3 regions of the Streptomyces sp. NPDC102437 genome follow, and region 1 is predicted to be linked to each of the others. Evidence: riboswitches for the same ligand, from Rfam matches in the RefSeq annotation. Region 1 holds a riboswitch; each other region holds the start of a gene.
The links. Region 1 has a riboswitch for thiamine pyrophosphate ahead of thiC (phosphomethylpyrimidine synthase ThiC). Riboswitches for the same ligand answer to the same signal wherever they lie in the genome.

Region 1 (7,328 bases):
AGTACGGCGTTCGTCGTCCGGACCCCCAGCCATGCGGCAGTGAGTGGGGGCGGCCCCCACAGGCGGGCTGACCACCCGTCACCATGCCTGGGGGTGACTGTTGACCACGGCATCGAGCACTGCTGCCCCGACGCTGATCGGTTCGGTTCAGCGAGCGCTGAGGCTGCTGGAAGCCGTGGTGGCCCATCGCGACGGGGCGCCCGCGAAACAACTGGCCAGGGAAGCGGGCCTTCCCCTTCCTACGGCCTACCATCTGCTGCGCACCCTGGCCCATGAGGGTTATCTGCGCCGGGAGAACGGCGTCTTCCTCATCGGGACCGCAGCCGAACGCCTGCTCGACGAAGGGGCGTTGCAGAATCGTCGCGGCAGAATGGCCGAGTCGCTGGGCCGCTGGCGCGACGTCATCGGCGCACCCGTGTACTGCGCCGTCTACCGCGAGGGCGAGATCGAACTCATCGCGGTCGCCGACACTCCCGCCATCCCCGCCGTCGACGAATGGGCCTCCTTCCGGGAGACCGGGCATGCCCACGCGATCGGCCAGTGTCTGCTGAGCCAGCTCGACGAGAAGGCCCGCGAGGACCACCTCGACCGTCACCCTGTGCGTCCGCTGACCCGCTACTCGGTGAAGGACCGGGCCACGCTCCTTGCGCGACTGCGGTCGCTGGAGCGGACGAAACCTGTCATCGAGCGACAGGAGTACGCCCTGGGCACGGTCTGCGCGGCCATCCCGATCACGGCCGGATTCACCGCCGCCGCGATGGCGATTTCCGTACCTCTGGAGGAGGAAAGTCGGTTGCTCCCCGCAGTCGAACAACTACGTGGCGAAGTGGCCAACCTCTTGCGTTCGTTCGTGTTCTCTATCAGTATCTGAAAAATCACTCCTTGTGATCTGCTATCGCGTGCACCACGATGGCGTCAATAGGGCCACGGGGGATCATTCCTGGCCAGATTCATCTACTGCGGGGTTGAACGATGCGCGAGTCGGTTCAAGCTGAGGTCATGATGAGCTTCCTCGTCTCCGAGGAGCTCTCTTTCCGGATCCCGGTGGAGCTCCGGTACGAGGTCTGTGATCCGTATGCGATCCGGATGACCTTCCATCTGCCCGGTGACGCCCCCGTCACCTGGGCTTTCGGCCGTGAGCTGCTGCTCGACGGCCTCAACAGCCCCAGTGGCGACGGTGATGTGCATATCGGTCCCACTGAACCCGAGGGGTTGTCCGACGTACATATCCGGCTCCAGGTCGGCGAGGACCGGGCCCTCTTCAGGGCCGGTACGGCACCACTTGTGGCGTTTCTCGACCGGACCGACAAGCTCGTGCCACTCGGGCAGGAGTGCACGCTGGGTGACTTCGAGGGCAACCTGGAAGACGCTCTGGGCCGGATTCTCGCCGAGGAACAGAACGCCGGCTGAGCGGAAAGGGCGCCGCCGACCGGCTCGCCGGTCGAACACGGCACCTGCCGAATGGGTGAATTGCTCAGCGTGGAGAAGCTCAAGGCCTCGCCCTTCGACGACGGCCCTTCCCGGTCCGGACGGGCGCCGAAGCTCCGGCTTCCGGGCCGGGCCCTGTGCGGTCCGCGGAGACGACCAGCGCAGCGAGCACCGTCGTCACCGGCACCGAGGCGACCAGTCCGATCGAGCCGACCAGCGTTCGTACGATCTCCTCCGCCACCAGCTCGCTGTTGGCCACCGTCCCCACGCTGCTCTGTGCGATGGAGAACAGCAGCAGCAACGGCAGCGCGGCGCCCGCGTAGGCGAGCACCAGCGTATTGACGACCGAGGCGATGTGGTCGCGTCCGATCCTGATCCCTGCCCGGTAGAGCCCCCGCACGCCCAACGTCGGGTTCGCCTGGTGGAGTTCCCAGACCGCCGACGTCTGGGTCACGGTCACATCGTCGAGGACCCCGAGCGAACCGATGATGACACCGGCCAGAAGTAGACCGCTCATGTCGATGTGCGGGTACAGGCCATGGATGAGGCCGGTGTTGTCGTCGGTGTTGCCGGTCAGGCTCGCCCAGCCGATGAAGAGCGATCCGAGCAGTCCGATCAGCAGCAGCGAGATCAGTGTGCCGATCACCGCCACCGAGGTGCGGGCGCTCAGGCCGTGGCACATGTAGAGCGCGATCAGCATGATCGCACTGGCCCCGACCACCGCGACGAGCAGCGGATTGGAGCCCTGGAGTATGGCCGGGAGGATGAACAGGGTCAGCACGGCGAACGAGACGGCGAGCGCGACCAGCGCCATCACCCCGCGCATGCGGCCCACCGCGACCACGACCAGGGCGAAGATCCCGGCCAGCAGGGTCAGCGGGAACTTCCGGTTCACATCCGTCACCGAGTACTGCAGGTCACGGGGAGCGTCGGGGGCGTACGCCACGATCACGCCCTGACCGTCGCGCAGCTGACGCGTTGCGTCGGGCTGGACGATCTCGGTGAAGGTCCGGCCCTTGTCATGACCGGTCGTCACCTCGATCGTGGCCTTCTTGCAAAGCCCCCTCGTGCTCCCCGGGGGTGGTGTGGTGGCCCCGTCCATGGGCGTCTGGACCGCGTTCACCTCCTTGCAGTCCACCATGTCGACTTTCACCACCTTTCCCTGCTGGGTCTGCCGGTCGAACCCGACGCCGGTCCGCTCGTGCGACGGCGCACCGCCCGGCCAGAGCGCCACCAGACCGACGAGGACGGCGGTGGCGAACGGGATCAGTACGGCCGCGATGACTTTGCGCAGATGTCTGGAGACGGGTGTGGCGGGGCCATGGCTGTGCGAGTGACCGTGCTGATGGCCCTGCGTTTCGAGGTCGATAGGGGGGGACGTCACCGGCCGATCATCGCAAGAAGAGACGGGTCCACTGTTCATCAGGCCGGACGGGGCGCTAGCGTGGGGGAACCTTTGCACACGCGGGAGCTCGGAGCACCGGGCTGAGAGGGCGCTGATCTCCGTACGTCCGTACGGGACAGGCTGCGCCGACCGCCGAACCTGTTACCGGGTAATGCCGGCGTAGGGAGTAGGTCTCATGACCACATCGGACGCACGCACGCCTGCCTCGAACCAGAGCGACGAGGCCGGGAAGTCCATCGGCTGGCACAAGGGGTACGTCCAGGGCTCGCGCCCGGACCTCCGGGTGCCGGTCCGTCAGGTGCACCTCACCAACGGCAAGGACGTGACGCTGTACGACACGTCGGGTCCGTACACCGATCCCACCGTCGAGACCGATGTCCGCCGCGGGCTCGCACCGCTGCGGGAGAACTGGATCACCGCCCGCGGCGACACCGAGGAGTACCCGGGCCGCCCCGCCCGCCCCGAGGACGACGGGCTCAAGCACACCTCTCCGCGCGGCGGACTGCGCAACCTCGATGCGGTCTTCCCGGGCCGCCCGCGGCTGCCGCGCCGCAGCCGGGACGGGCAGCCGGTGACCCAGCTCGCGTACGCCTGCCGGGGCGAGATCACCCCGGAGATGGAGTACGTGGCGATCCGGGAGAACGTCGAGCCCGAGGTGGTGCGCGAGGAGATCGCGGCCGGCCGGGCCGTGCTGCCGGCCAACGTCAACCACCCCGAGATCGAGCCGATGATCATCGGCAAGCGATTCCTGGTGAAGGTCAATGCCAACATCGGCAACTCCGCGGTGACGTCCTCCATCGAGGAGGAGGTGGAGAAGATGACGTGGGCGACGCGCTGGGGCGCCGACACCGTCATGGATCTGTCCACCGGCCGCAACATTCACACCACCCGTGAGTGGGTTCTGCGCAATTCACCCGTTCCGATCGGAACCGTCCCGCTCTACCAGGCGCTCGAAAAGGTCGACGGCCGGGCGGAGGAACTGACCTGGGAGATCTACAAGGACACCGTCATCGAGCAGGCTGAGCAGGGCGTCGACTACATGACGGTCCACGCCGGCGTGCGCCTGCCGTACGTGCCGCTGACCGCCCGCCGCAAGACCGGCATCGTCTCGCGCGGCGGCTCGATCATGGCGGCGTGGTGCCTCGCGCACCACAAGGAGTCGTTCCTGTACGAGCACTTCGAGGAGCTCTGCGAGATCCTCGCGAGCTACGACGTGACCTACTCGCTGGGCGACGGGCTGCGACCCGGCTCGATTGCCGACGCCAATGACGAGGCGCAGTTCGCCGAACTGCGCACGCTCGGCGAGCTGAACACGGTCGCCAAGCGGTTCGGCGTCCAGACCATGATCGAGGGACCGGGGCATGTCCCGATGCACAAGATCAAGGAGAACATCGACCTCCAGCAGGAGATCTGCGAGGAGGCGCCGTTCTACACGCTCGGCCCGCTGACCACCGATGTCGCGCCGGCGTACGACCACATCACCTCCGGCATCGGCGCGGCGATGATCGCGTGGTGGGGGACGGCGATGCTCTGCTACGTCACGCCGAAGGAGCACCTCGGCCTGCCCAACCGGGACGATGTGAAGACCGGCGTCATCACCTACAAGATCGCGGCGCACGCGGCGGACCTCGCCAAGGGGCACCCAGGGGCGCAGGACTGGGACGACGCGCTCTCCGACGCCCGGTTCGAGTTCCGCTGGGAGGACCAGTTCAACCTGGCCCTCGACCCGGACACCGCACGGGAGTTCCACGACGAGACGTTGCCCGCCGAGCCGGCCAAGACGGCGCACTTCTGCTCGATGTGCGGCCCGAAGTTCTGTTCGATGAAGATCTCCCAGGACATCCGGCGCGAGCACGGCGGTTCGCAGTCGGAGATCGAGGCGGGCATGGCGGAGAAGTCCAAGGAGTTCGCGGCGGCCGGCAACCGGGTCTATCTGCCGATCGCGGACTGATCCGGACCCGGGACGAGGTATCGCCCCGGAGGCTTCCGCCTTCGGGGCGACCGCTCCTGCCGCCCGGCCGATGTGCGGACCCGGTCAGTCCAGTTCGTGTTCGGGGCCGCCGAAGTCGGGGCTGGTGAAGTCCGGTGAGGTGAACGACGGCCGGGGGCCCGCCGCCGGGCCTTCGCCCGGACTGGAGAAGTCCGGCGGGCTGTAGCCGACCTTCGGGATGCGGTTCGCCGAGCGGACCGGTGTGCGCGAGGCGGGCCCGGCCTCGGGATCGGCGAGCGCGTCCCGCAGGAACGGCAGGATGCCGCGTTCCAGCAGGGCGTGGCGCCAGGCCTCCCTGGCCCGTGCCACGTCCTCCGGCAATTCCTCCTCGTCGTCCTCGACGGGCTGCGACTCCGAGCCGTTGCGCAGTGCCGTGATGAGCAGCCCGACGGCGGCGGCCAGGATGGCGGCGGCCGTGACCGCGGCGAAGAACCAGCCGGCGGAGACCATGGTCGAGGCGAAGGACGGCGCCGGGTCGAGCAGCCTCAGCAGGTAGCCCGCCAGCAGGAATATGAACGCCGCAGTGCCGGCGAGCACCGGCGCCAGGACCGTGACGACGGCTCCTATGCCGGCGCCCGACTGGTGCGGACGGCCTGTGCCGAAGCCGGGAAGCACGTCCTGGTCCGGCCCGTCGGCAGGGCCGCGCAGTTCCTCGCGGGCCTGCACGTAGTGCTTGTACTCGGTGGCGGCGGTCGCGGTGATCAGCTCCGTGGCGTCCAGCGCCATGGTGCGCAGCTGGACGGCGTTGAGCCGTTCGCCGACCGCGGCCAGATCCGGCCGTTCATGGGCATGACGCAGTGCGTCATCGAGGATCCGCTCGTACTCGGGGCGGTCCTCGGCCAGCAGGTGCGGAGCGCTGTTCATGTGCATCCCCCGATGCTCCGTCGGGCCTGAGTGCCCGTTGGAGACGGGCAGTTGGGCGGAAACGGAGGAGAGCCTGCTACTGATACGCCGATGGTAGAGCGCCCACGGCACGGGGTGACAGGGGGTTTCCGGAAATAGGCCCAGTGGTCGGCGTGGTCAGGTCCTGGAGCGTCTTCCCGCAAGAGCGTCAGTCATGCAGGGGCAGCTGGACGACCAGTAGCTTTCCGGCCATGGTCACTCCGCCGTCCATGGCGATGGCGAGCCCGTCCGCGTACACGTGCGGACCGTGGACCACGGGGCCGGAGCCGTCCTCGCCGTCCTCCGATCCGACCTCGCCGAGGAGGTACGGAATGGGGCTGTGACCATGGACGATGCGCTGTCCTCCGTAGGCCGACATCAGTTCCCGGACGGCCTGCGGACCCGACTCGTCGCGGAAGGCGAACCGCTTGGTGAGCTTGCGGAAGAGGTCCCAGCACTCGTCGGCGTCGTTACGCGTGAGAATGGCGTGCACGGTGTCGTTGACGTCCTCGATGGTGGTGCCGTATTCGAGGTACGCCGTCGTGTCGGAGTGCATCAGCAGATGCCCGTCCTCCTCGACGATCGCGTCGAGCCGGGACATCCACTGGAGGTGGACGTCCTGGAGACGCTCCATATCGTTCTTCTGGCCGCCGTTGAGCAGCCAGGCCGCCTGGAAGGTGGCGGTGCCCGCGCCGGAGTTGACCGGGGTGTCGCTGAACCGCTTGGCGCCCAGGAGCAGCAGTTCGTGATTGCCCATCAGGGCCTTGCAGTAGCCGCCGGCGGCCGCGGCCTCGGCGGACAGGCGCATCACGAGGTCGATGACCCCGATGCCGTCCGGGCCCCGGTCGGTGAAGTCGCCGAGGAACCAGAGCCGGGCGTTGCCCGCCGACCATTTGCCGTCGGCGTCGATGAGGCCCTGCTCGGCGAGAGCGGCGTGGAGCTCGTCCAGATAGCCGTGGACGTCGCCGACGACGTACAGCGGTCCGCGACCCTGCTCCGGGACGGGGCACGGGTCGGGGACGGTCGGCACCTGCAGGGTGTCACCGCGGTTGATCACGGGAAGATCGCGCGCGGTGGGGGTGTAACCGTCCGGCGGCATATGACCGGGGATGGCGTTGCCCGGGTGCGGTGACGCAGGCGGCACCGGGCTCTGGGCATAGGGCGGTACGCGGAAGTCGCGCAACGTCGCCGTCCGCACCACGGGTTCCTGACCGGCCCCCTGTGTCATCGACCCCTCCACCACCGTCGCGCCGCCGTACACCTGACGGGCCCTGCTGGTCGGGGCGGTCCGCGGTGTCGTGCGCCCATCATAGGAATGCGGATCGTGCTGTGTGACGCACCAGGGGTGGTGAATCCGGACGCACGTCGGGTTCACTGGCCGATTGGTCCGAAATCGCCTGATCAGTCCCCTGCCGGAGAGCGGGGTGCGCTGACCGTGGTGCGGGGTGGACGGCGTTGCGAGGAGGTCCGCACGATGAGTTCGGTCGGTATGACCTGCTCGACCGGCCGGTCCTGGTCCACACCCTCGATGGCGTCGATCAGGAGCTGGACGACTGCGGTGCCGATCCTGCGCGGCTTGAGCGAGAGGGTGGTGATGGGCGGCTCGGTCGTCGCGTACACGGT
Region 2 (7,328 bases), on a different contig from region 1:
CGAGCTGCTCGAAGTCTGATGAACGACTCTTCCTGGGGCGCCCCGCAGGGAGCCGGCCGCTGGGGTGCGCCCGAGATGCAGGCTGCTCCGGCCGGTCCTGCATACGATGTGCATGACGCCCAGCAGACTCGGCCCATGCCCATAGTGCCGGACGTTCCCGACGCAGGTAGAGACGCTGACGACCGTGATGACCGGGACCAGGGGGCCGGACGCCTGAGCGGCGGCCCCCTGTTCCGTGACGAGAAGCCGCAGGAGCCCATGCCCACCGCGCCGCCGCCCCCGCAGAAGAAACGTGCGGGCCGTGATCTGCGAGCCGCCATAGGGGTCGGTGTGGGGCTCGGCGCCGTCATCGTCGCCTCGCTGTTCATCGTGAAGGCCGTCTTCGTCGGTGTGATCGTCGTCGCCGTCGTCGTGGGCCTCTGGGAGCTCACCTCACGGCTCCAGGAGCGCAAGGGCATCAAGGCGCCGCTCGTCCCGCTGGCGGTGGGCGGCGCGGCGATGGTGGTGGCCGGTTACGCGCAGGGCGCCGAAGGCGCCTGGGTGGCGATGGCGCTGACCGCGCTGGCGGTGCTCGTCTGGCGGATGACCGCACCGCCCGAGGGCTACCTCAAGGACGTCACGGCCGGCGTGTTCGCGGTGTTCTATGTACCGTTCCTCGCCACGTTCGTCGCCATGCTCCTGACCGCCGACGACGGGCCGCAGCGGGTGCTCACCTTCCTGCTGTTGACCGTGGTCAGCGACACGGGTGCGTACGCCGTCGGCTGGCGCTTCGGGAAGCACAAGCTGGCGCCGCGCATCAGCCCCGGAAAGACCCGGGAGGGTCTGTTCGGCGCCGTCGCCTTCGCGATGGTCGCCGGTGCGCTGTGCATGCAGTTCCTGATCGACGGCGGTTCCTGGTGGCAGGGGCTGCTGCTCGGGCTCGCGGTCGCGGCCAGCGCGACCCTCGGTGACCTGGGCGAGTCGATGATCAAGCGGGATCTCGGGATCAAGGACATGGGCACGCTGCTGCCGGGGCACGGCGGCATCATGGACCGGCTGGATTCGCTGCTGCCGACCGCCCCGGTGGTCTGGCTGCTGCTGGTGCTGTTCGTCGGATCCAGCTGAGAAAGCATTCCTGACCTGCGATTTTACGAGTGAGGGCCCGTTGTCCACAGGACGGCGGGCCCTCACTGTTCTGTCTGCGACACTGGATGAACCATGCCTAAGCCCGGAGAACTCACTTTCGTCGCGCCCCGCGGAGCCAAGAAGCCGCCGCGGCATCTCGCCGACCTCACGCCCGCCGAGCGCAAGGAAGCCGTCGCCGCGATCGGCGAGAAGCCGTTCCGCGCCCAGCAGCTCTCGCAGCACTACTTCGCGCGGTACGCGCACGACCCGGCGGAGTGGACCAACATCCCGGCCGCGTCGCGGGACAAGCTCGCCGAGGCGATGTTCCCCGACCTGATGTCGGTGGTCCGTCACATCAGCTGCGACGACGACACCACCCGCAAGACGCTGTGGAAGCTGCACGACGGGACGCTCGTCGAGTCCGTCCTGATGCGCTACCCGGATCGCGTGACGATGTGCATCTCCTCGCAGGCCGGATGCGGGATGAACTGCCCCTTCTGCGCCACCGGGCAGGCCGGCCTCGACCGCAATCTGTCGACCGCCGAGATCGTCCACCAGATCGTGGACGGGATGCGGGCGCTGCGCGACGGCGAGGTCCCCGGCGGCCCGGCGCGGCTCTCCAACATCGTCTTCATGGGCATGGGCGAGCCGCTCGCCAACTACAACCGGGTGGTCGGCGCGATCCGCCGGCTCACCGACCCGGAGCCGGACGGGCTGGGGCTCTCGCAGCGCGGGATCACGGTCTCCACGGTGGGCCTGGTGCCCGCGATGCTCCGTTTCGCCGATGAGGGCTTCAAGTGCCGTCTCGCCGTCTCGCTGCACGCGCCGGATGACGAACTGCGCGACACCCTCGTTCCCGTGAACACGCGCTGGAAGGTCGGCGAGGTGCTGGACGCCGCGTGGGAGTACGCGGAGAAGTCCGGCCGCCGCATCTCCATCGAGTACGCGCTGATCCGTGACATCAACGACCAGGCGTGGCGCGGTGACCGGCTGGGCCGGCTCCTCAAGGGCAAGCGGGTTCATGTCAATCTGATCCCGCTGAACCCCACGCCCGGTTCCAAGTGGACCGCCTCGCGGCCCGAGGACGAGAAGGCCTTCGTCGAGGCGATCGCCGCCCACGGGGTGCCGGTCACCGTGCGGGACACCCGCGGCCAGGAGATCGACGGGGCCTGCGGTCAGCTGGCGGCGGCCGAGCGCTGAGGCCGATAGGGCCCGTGTAATCTGGGCCCGAAATCAACTTCATATTCCGACAGGGGAGCGCCACAGCGCTGAGAGTGCGGCACCGAGGACAGGTCGGCCGCAGACCCTCTGAACCTCGCCCGGGTCATTCCGGGTAGGAAGTTCGGTCATCAACTCATGCTGTTGCGCCCTGCCCGCTTACCGCGGGCAGGGCCGCGTCTCTTCCTGGCCAAAACCCAGGAGGAATACACAAATGATCACCACGCGCAGGAGTAGGCAGCTCGCGGCTTCGGCCCTCGCCGCCGCGCTCGGCGTCACCGCACTCGCCGGGTGCGGGAGTTCCGACGACACGTCCTCCGGTTCCGGCGGCACGAAGGGCTCGGGCTCCAAGACCGTGACCCTCGTCAGCCACGACTCCTTCAACGCCTCCAAGGACGTGCTGAAGCAGTTCACCGAGGAGACCGGATACACCGTCAAGGTGCTGAAGAGCGGCGACGCGGGTGTCGCGCTCAACCAGGAGATCCTGACCAAGGGCTCCCCGCGCGGCGACGTGTTCTTCGGCGTCGACAACACGCTGCTCTCCCGCGCCCTCGACAGCGGGCTCTTCACGCCGTACGAGGCGAAGGGCATCGACCGGGTCGCGGCGGACACCCGGCTCGACGCCGACCAGCACCGGGTCACCCCGATCGACACCGGTGACATCTGCGTCAACTACGACAAGAAGTACTTCGCCGACAAGAAGCTCGCGCCGCCCCGGTCCTTCGACGACCTGGCGAAGCCCGCGTACAAGGACCTGCTCGTCACCGAGAACGCAGGGACCTCCTCGCCCGGTCTCGGCTTCCTCCTCGGCACCGTCGCCACCTACGGCGAGAAGGGCTACCAGGACTACTGGAAGAAGCTGGAGCGCAACGGCGTCAAGGTCGTCGACGGCTGGGAGCAGGCGTACAACGAGGAGTTCTCCGGCTCCGCGGGCGGAAAGAAAGCCAAGGCAGACAGGCCGCTCGTCGTCTCGTACGCATCCAGCCCGCCCGTCGAGGTGCTGTACGCGAAGCCGCAGCCGGCCGAGGCCCCGACCGGTGTCGCCACCGGGACCTGCTTCCGCCAGATCGAGTTCGCCGGTCTGCTGAAGGGGGCGAAGAACGAGGCGGGCGGCAAGGCACTGCTGGACTTCCTGATCAGCAAGAAGTTCCAGGAGGACATGCCGCTCAACATGTTCGTCAACCCGGTGGTCAAGGACGCGGCGCTGCCGGAACTCTTCACCGAGTTCGGCGCGACGGTGGCCAGCCCGACGACCGTGGCCCCGGACCGGATCGCCAAGAACCGTGAGCAGTGGGTCCAGTCGTGGTCCTCGCTCGTAGTGAAGTAACGAAGAGTCCCGTACGCGGAACGGACGCGGGCGGGAAGACTCCCCGCCCGCGGTCCGCGCACGCGGCTGCCGCTCGCGCGAAGGCCCGGCGCGGGAGCGCGGTGCGGCTCGGCCTGATGGCCGTGCCCGTCGCGTTCTTCGCGCTGTTCTTCGCCTACCCGGTCGCGGCGATCGTCGGCCGGGGCCTGAAGGTGGACGGCGTCTGGCAGCTCGGCCGGATAGGCGAGGTGCTGACCCGGCCGGAGATCCGCGACGTCCTCTGGTTCACCACCTGGCAGGCGCTCGCCTCGACGGCGGTGACCCTGCTGATCGCGTTGCCCGGCGCCTATGTCTTCGCCCGCTTCGACTTCCCCGGCAAACAACTGCTGCGGGCGGTCGTCACGGTGCCGTTCGTCCTGCCGACCGTGGTCGTCGGGACGGCCTTCCTGGCGTTGCTGGGACGCGGCGGATTCCTCGACCAACTCTGGGGCGTACGGCTCGACACCACCGTCTGGGCGATTCTGCTCGCCCATGTCTTCTTCAACTACGCGGTGGTCGTACGGACGGTGGGCGGGCTGTGGTCCCAGCTCGACCCCCGGCAGGAAGAGGCCGCCAGGGTGCTCGGCGCGGGACGGTTCGCCGCCTGGCGACGGGTCACCCTGCCGGCCCTGGCACCCGCCGTGGCCGCCGCCGCATTGATGGTCTTCCTCTTCACCTTCACCTCCTTCGGTGTCGTTCAGATCCTCGGCGGCCCCGGTTACGCCACCCTCGAAGTGGAGATCTACCGGCAGACCGCGCAGTTGCTCGCCCTGCCGACGGCCGCTGTGCTGACGCTGGTGCAGTTCGCCGCGGTCGGCGCGATCCTCGCCGTACACGCCTGGACCGTACGGCGCCGGGAGACCGCGCTGAAGCTGGTCGACCCCGCGCAGACCGTCCGCAGGCCGCGCGGCGCCGGGCAGTGGGCGCTGCTCGGCGGGGTGCTGCTGACCGTGCTGCTGCTGATCCTGCTGCCGCTGGGTGTGCTGGTCGAGCGCTCCTTGGACACCACCGGCGGGCATGGCTTCGACTTCTACCGTGCCCTGTCCTCCGTGGACGCGGGCGGCGGTACGTTCCTGGTCGCGCCGCTCGAAGCGATCTGGAACTCCCTGCAGTACGCGCTGGTCGCGACGGTCATCGCGCTGGTCATCGGCGGGCTGGCCGCCGCCGCGCTGACCCGGCGGGCCGGCCGGCTGGTGCGCGGTCTCGACGCGTTGCTGATGCTGCCGCTCGGGGTGTCCGCGGTCACCGTCGGCTTCGGTTTCCTGATCACCCTGGACAAACCGCCGCTGGATCTGCGGACCTCCTGGATCCTGGTGCCGCTCGCTCAGGCGCTGGTCGGTGTGCCCTTCGTCGTACGGACCCTGCTGCCCGTGCTGCGCGCGGTGGACGCGCGGCTGAGGGAGGCGGCCGCGGTGCTCGGGGCGTCGCCGCTGCGGGTCTGGCGGGAGGTCGATCTGCCGCTGGTGCGGCGGGCGTTGCTGGTCGCGGCCGGTTTCGCGTTCGCCGTCTCGCTCGGTGAGTTCGGCGCGACCGTGTTCATCGCCAGGCCCGACCGCCCGACGCTGCCGGTCGTCGTGGCCCGGCTGCTTGGGCGGGCCGGGGAGCTCAACTACGGCCAGGCGATGGCGCTGAGCACCATCCTGATGGTGGTCTGCGCCGTCTCGCTGCTGCTGCTCGAACGTATCCGCACGGACCGGTCCGGGGAGTTCTAGGAATGCTGACACTGGAATCGGCCACGGTTCGCTTCGGCGAGCGGGCGGCGATCGACGCGGTGGACCTGGAGGTCGCCGAGCACGAGATCGTCTGTGTGCTCGGGCCGAGCGGAAGCGGCAAGTCCACCCTGCTGCGGGTGGTCGCCGGACTGCACCCGCCGGACGGCGGCCGGGTGCTGCTGGACGGCGCGGACCAGGCCGGGGTGCCGGTGCACCGGCGTGGGCTCGGCCTGATGTTCCAGGACCACCAGCTCTTCCCGCACCGGGACGTCGGCGCCAACGTCGCCTTCGGGCTGCGGATGCGCGGGGTCTCGCGCCGCGACCAGGAGCACAGGGTCGGCGAACTCCTCGACATGGTGGGCCTGCCCGGCGCCCAGCGGCGCGCCGTCGCCGCCCTGTCCGGCGGTGAGCAGCAGCGCGTGGCCCTGGCCCGGGCCCTAGCCCCGAGCCCCAAGCTGCTGATGCTGGACGAGCCGCTCGGCCAGCTCGACCGCGGTCTGCGGGAACGGCTCGTCGTCGAGCTGCGCACGCTCTTCGGCCGCTTGGGCACCACGGTGCTCGCCGTCACCCACGACCAGGGCGAGGCGTTCGCCCTGGCCGACCGGGTGGTGGTGATGCGTGACGGGCGGATCGCCCAGGTGGGCACCCCGCTGGAGGTCTGGCAGCGGCCCGCCTCCGCCTTCGTCGCCCGGTTCCTCGGCTTCGACAACGTGGTCGGGGCGACGGTGACCGGTGCCGTCGCCGACACGGTGTGGGGCAGGGTGCCGGTGCCGAAGGGCTCGCCGCAGGGGGCGTGCGATCTGCTGGTGCGGCCGGCCGGGGTCAAGATCGGCGCCCTGGACGAGGGGCTGCGCTGTGTGGTCGGGACGCGCACGTTCCGGGGCAATCATGTCGCGGTGCGGCTGAAGCCTGAGAGCGGTCCGGAGCTGGAGGCGGAGTGCGCGCTGCGGGAAGTCCCCGAGGAGGGCACGACGATCGGGGCGGGCTTCGACGCGGCGGAGACAGTGGTCCTGCCCGCCCGGCTCTGACCGCCGCCCAAGGCTGCCCGGGGACGGCGCGCACCGGTCGCGGGAGCCGCCCATCGGCCGGAGGATTGCCGGATGCGCCGGAGTGCGGCGCCGGCCGCCCAGGGACCCGGTGGGACGCCCTCGCGGGCGGCCCCGGGACCGTGCGGCAGATCCGGAAGGACAGGGACATGACCGAGTCAGCACGCGAGGGCATCGACATCACCCGCATCCTCGACGCCCCGCCGGAGAAGGTCTTCACGGCCTGGACGACGCCGGAGCACTTCGCGGCCTGGTACGGCGGCGACGCCGAGGTGCCGCTCGACCGGGTGTCGATGGACGTCAGGCCGGCCGGCGCCTGGAACCTGGTCATGGTGGTGCCCGGCACCGAGATGCCGTTCCACGGCGTCTACCGGGAGGTGGTGGCCCCGGAGCGGCTGGTGTTCACCCTGAAGGACGCCTCCGCGCCCGCCGACGTCGAGGGCGAGACCGTCACCGCAACCTTCACCGACCGCGGCCACGGGACCACCGAGATGGTCTTCCGGCAGCGCGGCGGCAACCTCACGGCCGAGCAGTACGCGGCGGCCGAGGACGGCTGGGAGGCCTTCTTCGACGCGCTCGTGGCCCGGCTCGCGTCCTGCTGAGCCCGGACGGGACCTACGCGTACAGCCGGGCGAGTGCCTCGGGGGCCTCGTCCACCGTGTCCACGAGCACGATCAGGGACTCCATCGCCCGGCCGGCGGCCAGCGCGCGCAGCAGCGGCCACGTGGGCAGGGCGCGTGTCCAGTGGGCGCGGCCCACCAGCACCATCGGGGTCGGTCCGCCGAGCGAGCCGTAGTAGTTCGGCGTCGCGTTGTCGAAGATCTCCTGTACGGTGCCGGCCGCTCCGGGCAGGAAGATCACGCCTGCCGTGGAGCGGGTGAGCAGTCCGTCCTCGCGCAGTGC
Region 3 (7,328 bases), on a different contig from region 1:
CGAAGAGTATGAAATGAGCACTCCAAAAGATGCACAGTGCACTAATTTTTGCCTTCCTCCAAGAGGTCGTCCACATAAAAGACGCCAGCGTACGCTGTCCGTGCACCTACTGACGGATCGCCGACTTCAGCGGTACGGCCGGGTCACCGGCCTTCTCCGGATCGAGCCGCGCCCCCGCTTCGATGAGCTTGCGGCCCTGTGCCAGATCGCGCGGCCGGCCGACGGCCAGGACCGCGACCAGGACGCCGTCGCGCAGCCAGCACACCGACCACGCGGGCCCGGCCGGATCGCCGCGCCACAGCAGGGTGTCGGCGCTCCCGTGGTGGCCCGCGTACTGCACGAACCGGTCGAACTGCTCGGACCAGAAGTACGGCACGGGGTCGTACACCACCGGCTCCGGGGCGCCGCCGGCCGCCGCGCCGATGATGTTGGCGGCGGCGGTGCGCGGGCCCTGGAGCGCGTTGTCCCAGTGATGGACGAGCAGGCGTTCGCCGTACCGGGCGGAGGGGAACGAGGCGCAGTCGCCGACCGCGTACACATCGGGCGCCGAGGTGCGCAGCGCCCCGTCGGCGGTCACCGATCCGTCGGGGCCGAGTGCGATGCCGGAGCCGGCCAGCCAGCCGGTGGCGGGCCGGGCGCCGATTCCGACGACGACCGCTCCGGCCGCGACGGTGCGGCCGTCCGCAAGGACCACCCGGCCCGGCTCGACGCTCTCGACCCTGGCCCCGGTGAGGAGTTCGGCGCCGATCTCCGCGTACCAGGCGGCCATCGGGGCGGCGACCTCCGCGGGCATCGCGCCCGCCAGGGGCCGGTCGGCGGCCTCGACGACGGTGACGGCGCAGCCGGCGGCGCGGGCCGCGGTGGCGAACTCGGCGCCGATCCAGCCCGCGCCGACGACCACGACGCCGTGCTGCTGGTCGAGGACCGGCCGCAGCCGTGCCGCGTCGTCGAGGGTGCGCAGCAGGTGGACGCCGGGAACGCCCTCGGTGCCGGGCAGGACGACGGGTTCGGCACCGGTCGCGATGACCAGGCTGTCGTAGGGAACGGGCCCTGACGGAGTGTCCAGTTCGTGCGCGCCCGGCCGTACGCCGGTGACTTCGCGGCCCAGTTGCAGATCGATGTCCAGCGCCTCGAAGTCGATGTCGAAGGCGGAGTCCTCGGCCTTGCCGAGCAACACCGCCTTGGACAGCGGGGGCCGGTCGTAGGGCTGGTGCGGTTCGGCACCGATCAGGGTGACGGGGCCGGTGAAGCCCTGTTCCCGCAGGGCCACCGCGGTCTGCACCCCGGCCATGCCCGCACCGACGACGACCACGCGGTGTCCTGCCCGCCGGTCCGGCTGCTCTGACTGCTGCTGATCGCTCACCCGTACACCATAATCACCTGACGGATCGTCAGGAAAGGGCGAGTTCCTCGACCGTGCTCGTCCCGCTGCCCTCCTGCGATTCCCACGCCCACCGCTCGTCCAGCCGGACCCGGCCGTCCGGGAGGTCGACGACGGTGGAGACGCAGTGGCCGCTGGACGTCGTTCCGTCCTGCTTCAACTGGACGTAGCGGAAGTCCAGGGTGTCGCCGTCCCGGGTGCCGACGAGATGGCCGCGCACCACGTCGCCGCCCGCGTACTCGGCCCAGATCCGGCCGTCGTCCTCGTGGTACGTGAAGCGGGTACGGGTGCCGACCTGGCCGGGCGCCTGGTCGGCGACCGGGGCGAGGACGAGTCCGTCGAGCGAACGGGCCACGGTGACCACTCCTTACTGGTCCGATGGGACTGGGTTTAGGGTGGCCAACGTAAAGCACTCGCGGGAGCCCGGACGCACCGGGCTGAGAGGGAGGCTGGGCGGCCTCCGACCGTACGAACCTGATCCGGGTCATGCCGGCGAAGGGAGGGGCTGGAAGCCCATGCGTTCTGCTCGGAACGGAAACGGATCCGATGTCCTGGTCATCGGGGGCGGGATCATCGGCCTGGTGACGGCCTGGCGGGCCGCTCAGCGCGGACTGCGCACGGCGCTCGCCGACCCCGAACCGGGTGGCGGTGCCGCCCGGGTGGCGGCCGGCATGCTGGCCGCCGTCACCGAACTCCACTACGGCGAACAGCTGCTGCTCGGCCTCAACGTCGCCTCGGCGGCCCGCTATCCGGCCTTCGTGGCCGAGCTGGAGGCGGCGAGCGGGCGGGAGACGGGCTTTCGCGCCTGCGGCACCCTGGCCGTCGCGCTGGACTCCGACGACCGCGCCCATCTGCGGGAGCTGCACGCCCTCCAGCAGCGTTCCGGCCTCGAATCGGAGTGGCTCACCGGCCGTGAGTGCCGCCGGCTGGAGCCGATGCTCGCGCCGGGCGTCCGGGGCGGCCTTCGGGTCGACGGCGACCACCAGATCGATCCCCGCCGGCTGGCCGCCGCCCTGCTGACCGCCTGCGAACGGGCCGGGGTGGTCTTCCACCGCGGCTGGGTGGAGCGCCTGAGCGTGGTGGGCGACCGGGCCGCCGGGGCGGTGCTCGCCGACGGTACGGAGCCGGTGGCCGACCAGGTAGTGCTCGCCGCGGGCAGCCTCAGCGGGCGGCTGCCGGGGCTGCCGGACGAGGTGGTGCCACCGGTCCGGCCGGTGAAGGGCCAGGTGGTGCGGTTGACCGTGCCCGCCGGGTACGCACCGTTCCTGAGCCGCACGGTCCGGGCCGTGGTCCGGGGCGGCCACCTCTATCTCGTACCGCGCGAGAACGGCGAGCTGGTCGTCGGCGCCACCAGCGAGGAAATGGGCTGGGACACCACCGTCACCGCGGGCGGCGTCTACGAGCTGCTGCGCGACGCCCACGAACTGGTCCCCGGCATCACCGAGCTGCCGCTCACCGAGACCCTGGCCGGCCTTCGTCCCGCCTCCCCCGACAACGCCCCGCTCCTCGGCCCCACCGCCCTGCCCGGCCTCCACCTCGCCACCGGCCACCACCGCAACGGCGTGCTGCTCACCCCCATCACCGGTGACGTCATGGCGGAGTTCCTCACCGGCGGCGAGCCGCCCGAGCCGGCCCGCCCCTTCACCCCGCACCGTTTCTCCCGCGCCACCGCCTCCGTACGTCAGGAGCAGCCCGCATGAACGAGCCCGCACCGCTCTCCGGGGCGACCCGCCTCTCCGTCTCCGTGAACGGCGAGGTCCGACGCCTCGCCGGGGGCACCACCCTGGCGGCGCTCGTCGCCATGCTCACCACCGCGCACTCCGGTGTCGCGGCCGCCGTCAACGAGACCGTCGTACCGCGCGGCCAGTGGGCCGCCACCACGCTCCTCAACGGTGACCGCGTCGAGGTCCTGACCGCGGTCCAGGGAGGCTGATCATGTCGGACGACCTCTTCACCCTCGGCGACACCACGTTCGGCTCCCGGCTGATCATGGGGACCGGCGGGGCGCCGAGCCTCGACGTGCTGGAGCGCTCCCTGTCCGCCTCCGGCACCGAGCTGACCACCGTCGCGATGCGCCGCCTCGATCCGACCGTGCAGGGTTCGGTGCTCTCCGTCCTGGAGCGGCTCTCCATCCGCGTGCTGCCCAACACGGCGGGCTGCTTCACCGCGGGCGAGGCCGTGCTGACCGCCCGGCTGGCCCGCGAGGCGCTCGGCACCGACTGGATCAAGCTGGAGGTGGTGGCCGACGAGCGGACCCTGCTGCCCGATCCGATCGAGCTGCTGGACGCCGCGGAGATCCTTGTGGACGACGGCTTCACCGTGCTGCCGTACACCAATGACGACCCGGTGCTGGCGCGTCGGCTCCAGGACGTGGGATGCGCGGCGGTGATGCCGCTCGGCTCCCCCATCGGCTCCGGGCTCGGCATCCGCAACCCTCACAACTTCCGGCTGATCGTCGAGCAGGCCCGGGTCCCGGTGATCCTCGACGCGGGCGCCGGGACCGCCTCCGACGCGGCGCTCGCGATGGAGCTGGGGTGCGCCGCGGTGATGCTGGCGTCCGCGGTGACCCGGGCCCAGGAGCCCGAGCTGATGGCCGCGGCGATGCGTCACGCGGTGGAGGGCGGGCGGCTGGCGTACCGGGCCGGCCGGATTCCCCGCCGTCACTTCGCGGAGGCGTCGTCGCCGGTCGAGGGGCGGGCGGTGCTGGACCCGGAGCGGCCGGCCTTCTGAGCCGCCGGCACGCGGGCGGATCGCATGTCCCTGTCACGGCTCGGCTGCAGTACGGCCCCGGGTCCGCCCCGGCCGGTGGGCCGTGTCCGTGGCGGCTCGTAGACTCGCCTGCGTGGATACGACCCTCCAGGACCCTCTCGTCGGGCAGCTGCTCGACGGCCGCTACCGCGTCGATGCCCGCATCGCCGTGGGCGGCATGGCCACGGTCTACCGGGCCGTGGACACCCGGCTCGACCGGGTGCTCGCCCTCAAGGTGATGCACCCGGCGCTGGCCACCGACGCCTCGTTCGTCGAGCGCTTCATCCGCGAGGCCAAGTCGGTGGCCCGGCTCGCGCACCCCAATGTGGTCGCCGTCTTCGACCAGGGCGCCCAGGGGCAGTACGTGTACCTCGCGATGGAGTACGTCGCGGGCTGCACCCTGCGCGACGTGCTGCGCGATCGCGGCGCGCTCCAGCCGAGGGCCGCCCTGGACATCCTGGAGCCGGTCCTCGCCGCGCTCGGCGCCGCGCACCGGGCGGGCTTCGTGCACCGCGACATGAAGCCGGAGAACGTCCTGATAGGGGACGACGGCCGGGTCAAGGTCGCCGACTTCGGCCTCGTACGCGCGGTGGGCGCCGTCACCAACACCACCGGGTCCGTCCTGGGCACGGTCTCCTATCTCGCCCCCGAGCAGATAGAGAACGGCACCGCGGACACCCGCACCGATGTGTACGCCTGCGGTGTCGTCCTGTACGAGATGCTGACCGGCTCCAAGCCGCACGGCGGCGACACCCCCGCCCAGGTCCTCTACCAACACCTCAACGAGGCCATGCCGTCGCCGTCGGCCGCCGTCCCGGGGCTCCCGGCCGAGCTCGACGGCCTGGTGGCGAGCGCCACCGCCCGCGACCCCGAGGCCCGCCCGTTCGACGCGGTGACGCTGCTCGCCGAGACCCGTGCGGCCCGCTCCGGCCTCACCGACGCCCAGCTGGACGCCGTACCGCCTCAGGCCACCGCCGAGGTTCACGACGCCGCCGAGGACCGCACCAGCGTGATCCCTCGGCTGCTCCCGGCCGGGCAGGGCGTCTCGCACCACACCAGCCGGCTGGAGATGCCCCCGCCGGTGCCGCCTGGGGCCACGCCGGAGGACCGGCGCCGCCGCGGACCGAGGCGCTCGGTCATCGCCGTGGTTGTCGCCGTGCTGCTGGCGCTGGGGATCGGTACCGGTGTCTGGTACATCAACTCCGGACAGTTCACCCGGGTCCCCTCTCTGCTCGGCCAGACCGAGAAGGACGCCCGGCAGCGGCTCGCGAAGGCCGGTCTGGAGCTCAAGGGCGTAGACCGGGCCTACAGCGACACCGTGGAGCGCGGCGAGGTCATCAGCAGCGACCCGGGGTCCGGCGACCGCGTCAGGGGCAACGACGCGGTGAAGCTCGTCGTCTCGCGCGGCCCCGAGATCGTGAAGGTGCCCGACGTCAAGGACCTCTCGATCGCCGACGCCAGGCGTGAGCTGAAGAAGGCCGGCCTGGTGCCCGGCATGGTCACCAGGGAGTTCAGCGAGGAGACGGCCCGGGGCGACGTGATCCGCACGGACCCGGTGGCGGGCACCGAGCGCCACCCGGACACGGCGGTCGCCCTCCAGGTCAGCAAGGGCGCTCCGGTGGACGTCCCCGACGTCAGCGGGCTGTCCGTCGCGGACGCCACCGCCGCGCTGGCGGACGAGGGGCTGAAGGCCAAGGTGCTGCCCGACCGGGTCAATTCCCCCGAGGTCGCGGGCGACATCGCCCGGCAGTCGCCGGGTGCGGGCTCCGAGGCCGCCGAGGGCGACACCATCACGCTCACGGTCTCCGAAGGGCCGCGGATGATCGACGTCCCGGACGTCACCGGCAAGGACGTCGACGAGGCCACGAGCGAGCTGGAGGACGCGGGCTTCGAGGTGAAGGTCGACCGCCCGTTCCTGTCCTTCAGCGACACCATCGCGAGCCAGTCCGTCGACGGCGGCGAGAAGGCCCCCGAGGGCAGCACCATCACCATCAAGACCAAGGGACTCTAGATCCGTATGCGCAACCCAGTCGGCGGCCACATCCCGGTGGCCGGCGGCCTCGCCAAGGTCGGCCTCCCCTACGCCCGTGAGATGGGGGCGGAGGCCGTCCAGGTCTTCGTCGCCAACCCGCGCGGCTGGGCGACACCCGTCGGCAACCCGGCCCAGGACGAGCAGTTCCGCGCCGAGTGCGCCGACGCGTCCATACCGGCGTACGTCCACGCCCCGTATCTGATCAACTTCGGGTCGCACACCGAGGCGACCGTGGAGAAGTCCGTGGAGTCGCTGCGCCACTCGCTGCGCCGGGCCCGTGAGATCGGCGCCCTGGGCGTCGTGGTGCACACCGGATCGGCGACCGGCGGCCGGCCGCGCGAGCAGGCCCTCGCGCAGGTCCGCACGCACATGCGGCCGCTCCTGGACGAGCTGACCCACGACGACCCGTATCTACTGCTGGAGTCGACCGCCGGGCAGGGTTTCTCGCTCTGCTCGCGGACCTGGGACTTCGGCCCGTACTTCGACGCGCTGGACGCCCACCCCAAGCTCGGCATCTGCCTGGACACCTGCCACGTCTACGCGGCGGGCCACGACCTGACCGGCCCGGAGGGCATGCGGCAGACCCTGGACCTGCTGGTGGCGACGGTCGGCGAGGGCCGGCTGAAACTGATCCACGCCAATGACTCCAAGGACGTGGTCGGAGCCCACAAGGACCGGCACGAGAACATCGGCTCCGGGCACATCGGCGAGGAGCCGTTCCGTGAACTCTTCTCGCATCCGGCGACCGAGGGCGTACCCCTGATCATCGAAACCCCGGGCGGCAAGGAGGGCCACGCTGCGGACGTGGCACGGCTGAAGGGGCTGCGCGACAGCTGATTCCCCACGCGATTCCCCCATTGAGGAATACCCCGCAGGGGTATACGGTTCCTGCTGGCGGCAGGAACCGCTACTCGGCTTTGGGGGATCACCATGGAGCACGACACACACCACGGCCAGCACGGCCGGCACGACCACGACGTGGACCACGCAGAGCACGCGGCGCACGTGGACCACTCGCCCCACTCGGCTCACGCGGACCACGCAGATCACGCAGATCACGCAGGCCACAACCGCCACTCCACCCACAGCGCCGGCAAGGTCGGCTGGGCCATGGCCGCACGGGCCACGCTGCACTGCCTCACCGGCTGCGCCATCGGCGAGATCCTC

Region 2: another riboswitch for thiamine pyrophosphate. It lies ahead of ACIRJP_RS23055 (thiamine ABC transporter substrate binding subunit); the one in region 1 lies ahead of thiC (phosphomethylpyrimidine synthase ThiC).
Region 3: another riboswitch for thiamine pyrophosphate. It lies ahead of thiO (glycine oxidase ThiO); the one in region 1 lies ahead of thiC (phosphomethylpyrimidine synthase ThiC).

What each region holds. Positions count from the first base shown of each region.
Region 1 is NZ_JBIWKI010000005.1:292,582-299,909, forward strand. Features, by position in the region: gene ACIRJP_RS09590 (IclR family transcriptional regulator) at 101-871, shown strand; gene ACIRJP_RS09595 (SsgA family sporulation/cell division regulator) at 973-1,410, shown strand; gene ACIRJP_RS09600 (YibE/F family protein) at 1,490-2,851, opposite strand; TPP riboswitch at 2,883-3,016, shown strand; gene thiC (phosphomethylpyrimidine synthase ThiC) at 3,009-4,784, shown strand; gene ACIRJP_RS09610 (hypothetical protein) at 4,869-5,693, opposite strand; gene ACIRJP_RS09615 (metallophosphoesterase) at 5,875-6,933, opposite strand; gene ACIRJP_RS09620 (LacI family DNA-binding transcriptional regulator) at 7,107-7,328, opposite strand, start outside.
Region 2 is NZ_JBIWKI010000018.1:31,170-38,497, reverse strand. Features, by position in the region: gene frr (ribosome recycling factor) at 1-19, shown strand, start outside; gene ACIRJP_RS23065 (phosphatidate cytidylyltransferase) at 19-1,104, shown strand; gene rlmN (23S rRNA (adenine(2503)-C(2))-methyltransferase RlmN) at 1,198-2,304, shown strand; TPP riboswitch at 2,346-2,462, shown strand; gene ACIRJP_RS23055 (thiamine ABC transporter substrate binding subunit) at 2,537-3,649, shown strand; gene ACIRJP_RS23050 (ABC transporter permease) at 3,766-5,379, shown strand; gene ACIRJP_RS23045 (ABC transporter ATP-binding protein) at 5,382-6,407, shown strand; gene ACIRJP_RS23040 (SRPBCC domain-containing protein) at 6,575-7,027, shown strand; gene ACIRJP_RS23035 (LOG family protein) at 7,041-7,328, opposite strand, start outside.
Region 3 is NZ_JBIWKI010000002.1:85,440-92,767, reverse strand. Features, by position in the region: gene ACIRJP_RS03735 (NAD(P)/FAD-dependent oxidoreductase) at 107-1,363, opposite strand; gene ACIRJP_RS03730 (hypothetical protein) at 1,392-1,736, opposite strand; TPP riboswitch at 1,787-1,899, shown strand; gene thiO (glycine oxidase ThiO) at 1,897-3,081, shown strand; gene thiS (sulfur carrier protein ThiS) at 3,078-3,314, shown strand; gene ACIRJP_RS03715 (thiazole synthase) at 3,317-4,111, shown strand; gene pknB (Stk1 family PASTA domain-containing Ser/Thr kinase) at 4,224-6,140, shown strand; gene ACIRJP_RS03705 (deoxyribonuclease IV) at 6,147-6,998, shown strand; gene ACIRJP_RS03700 (DUF4396 domain-containing protein) at 7,092-7,328, shown strand, end outside.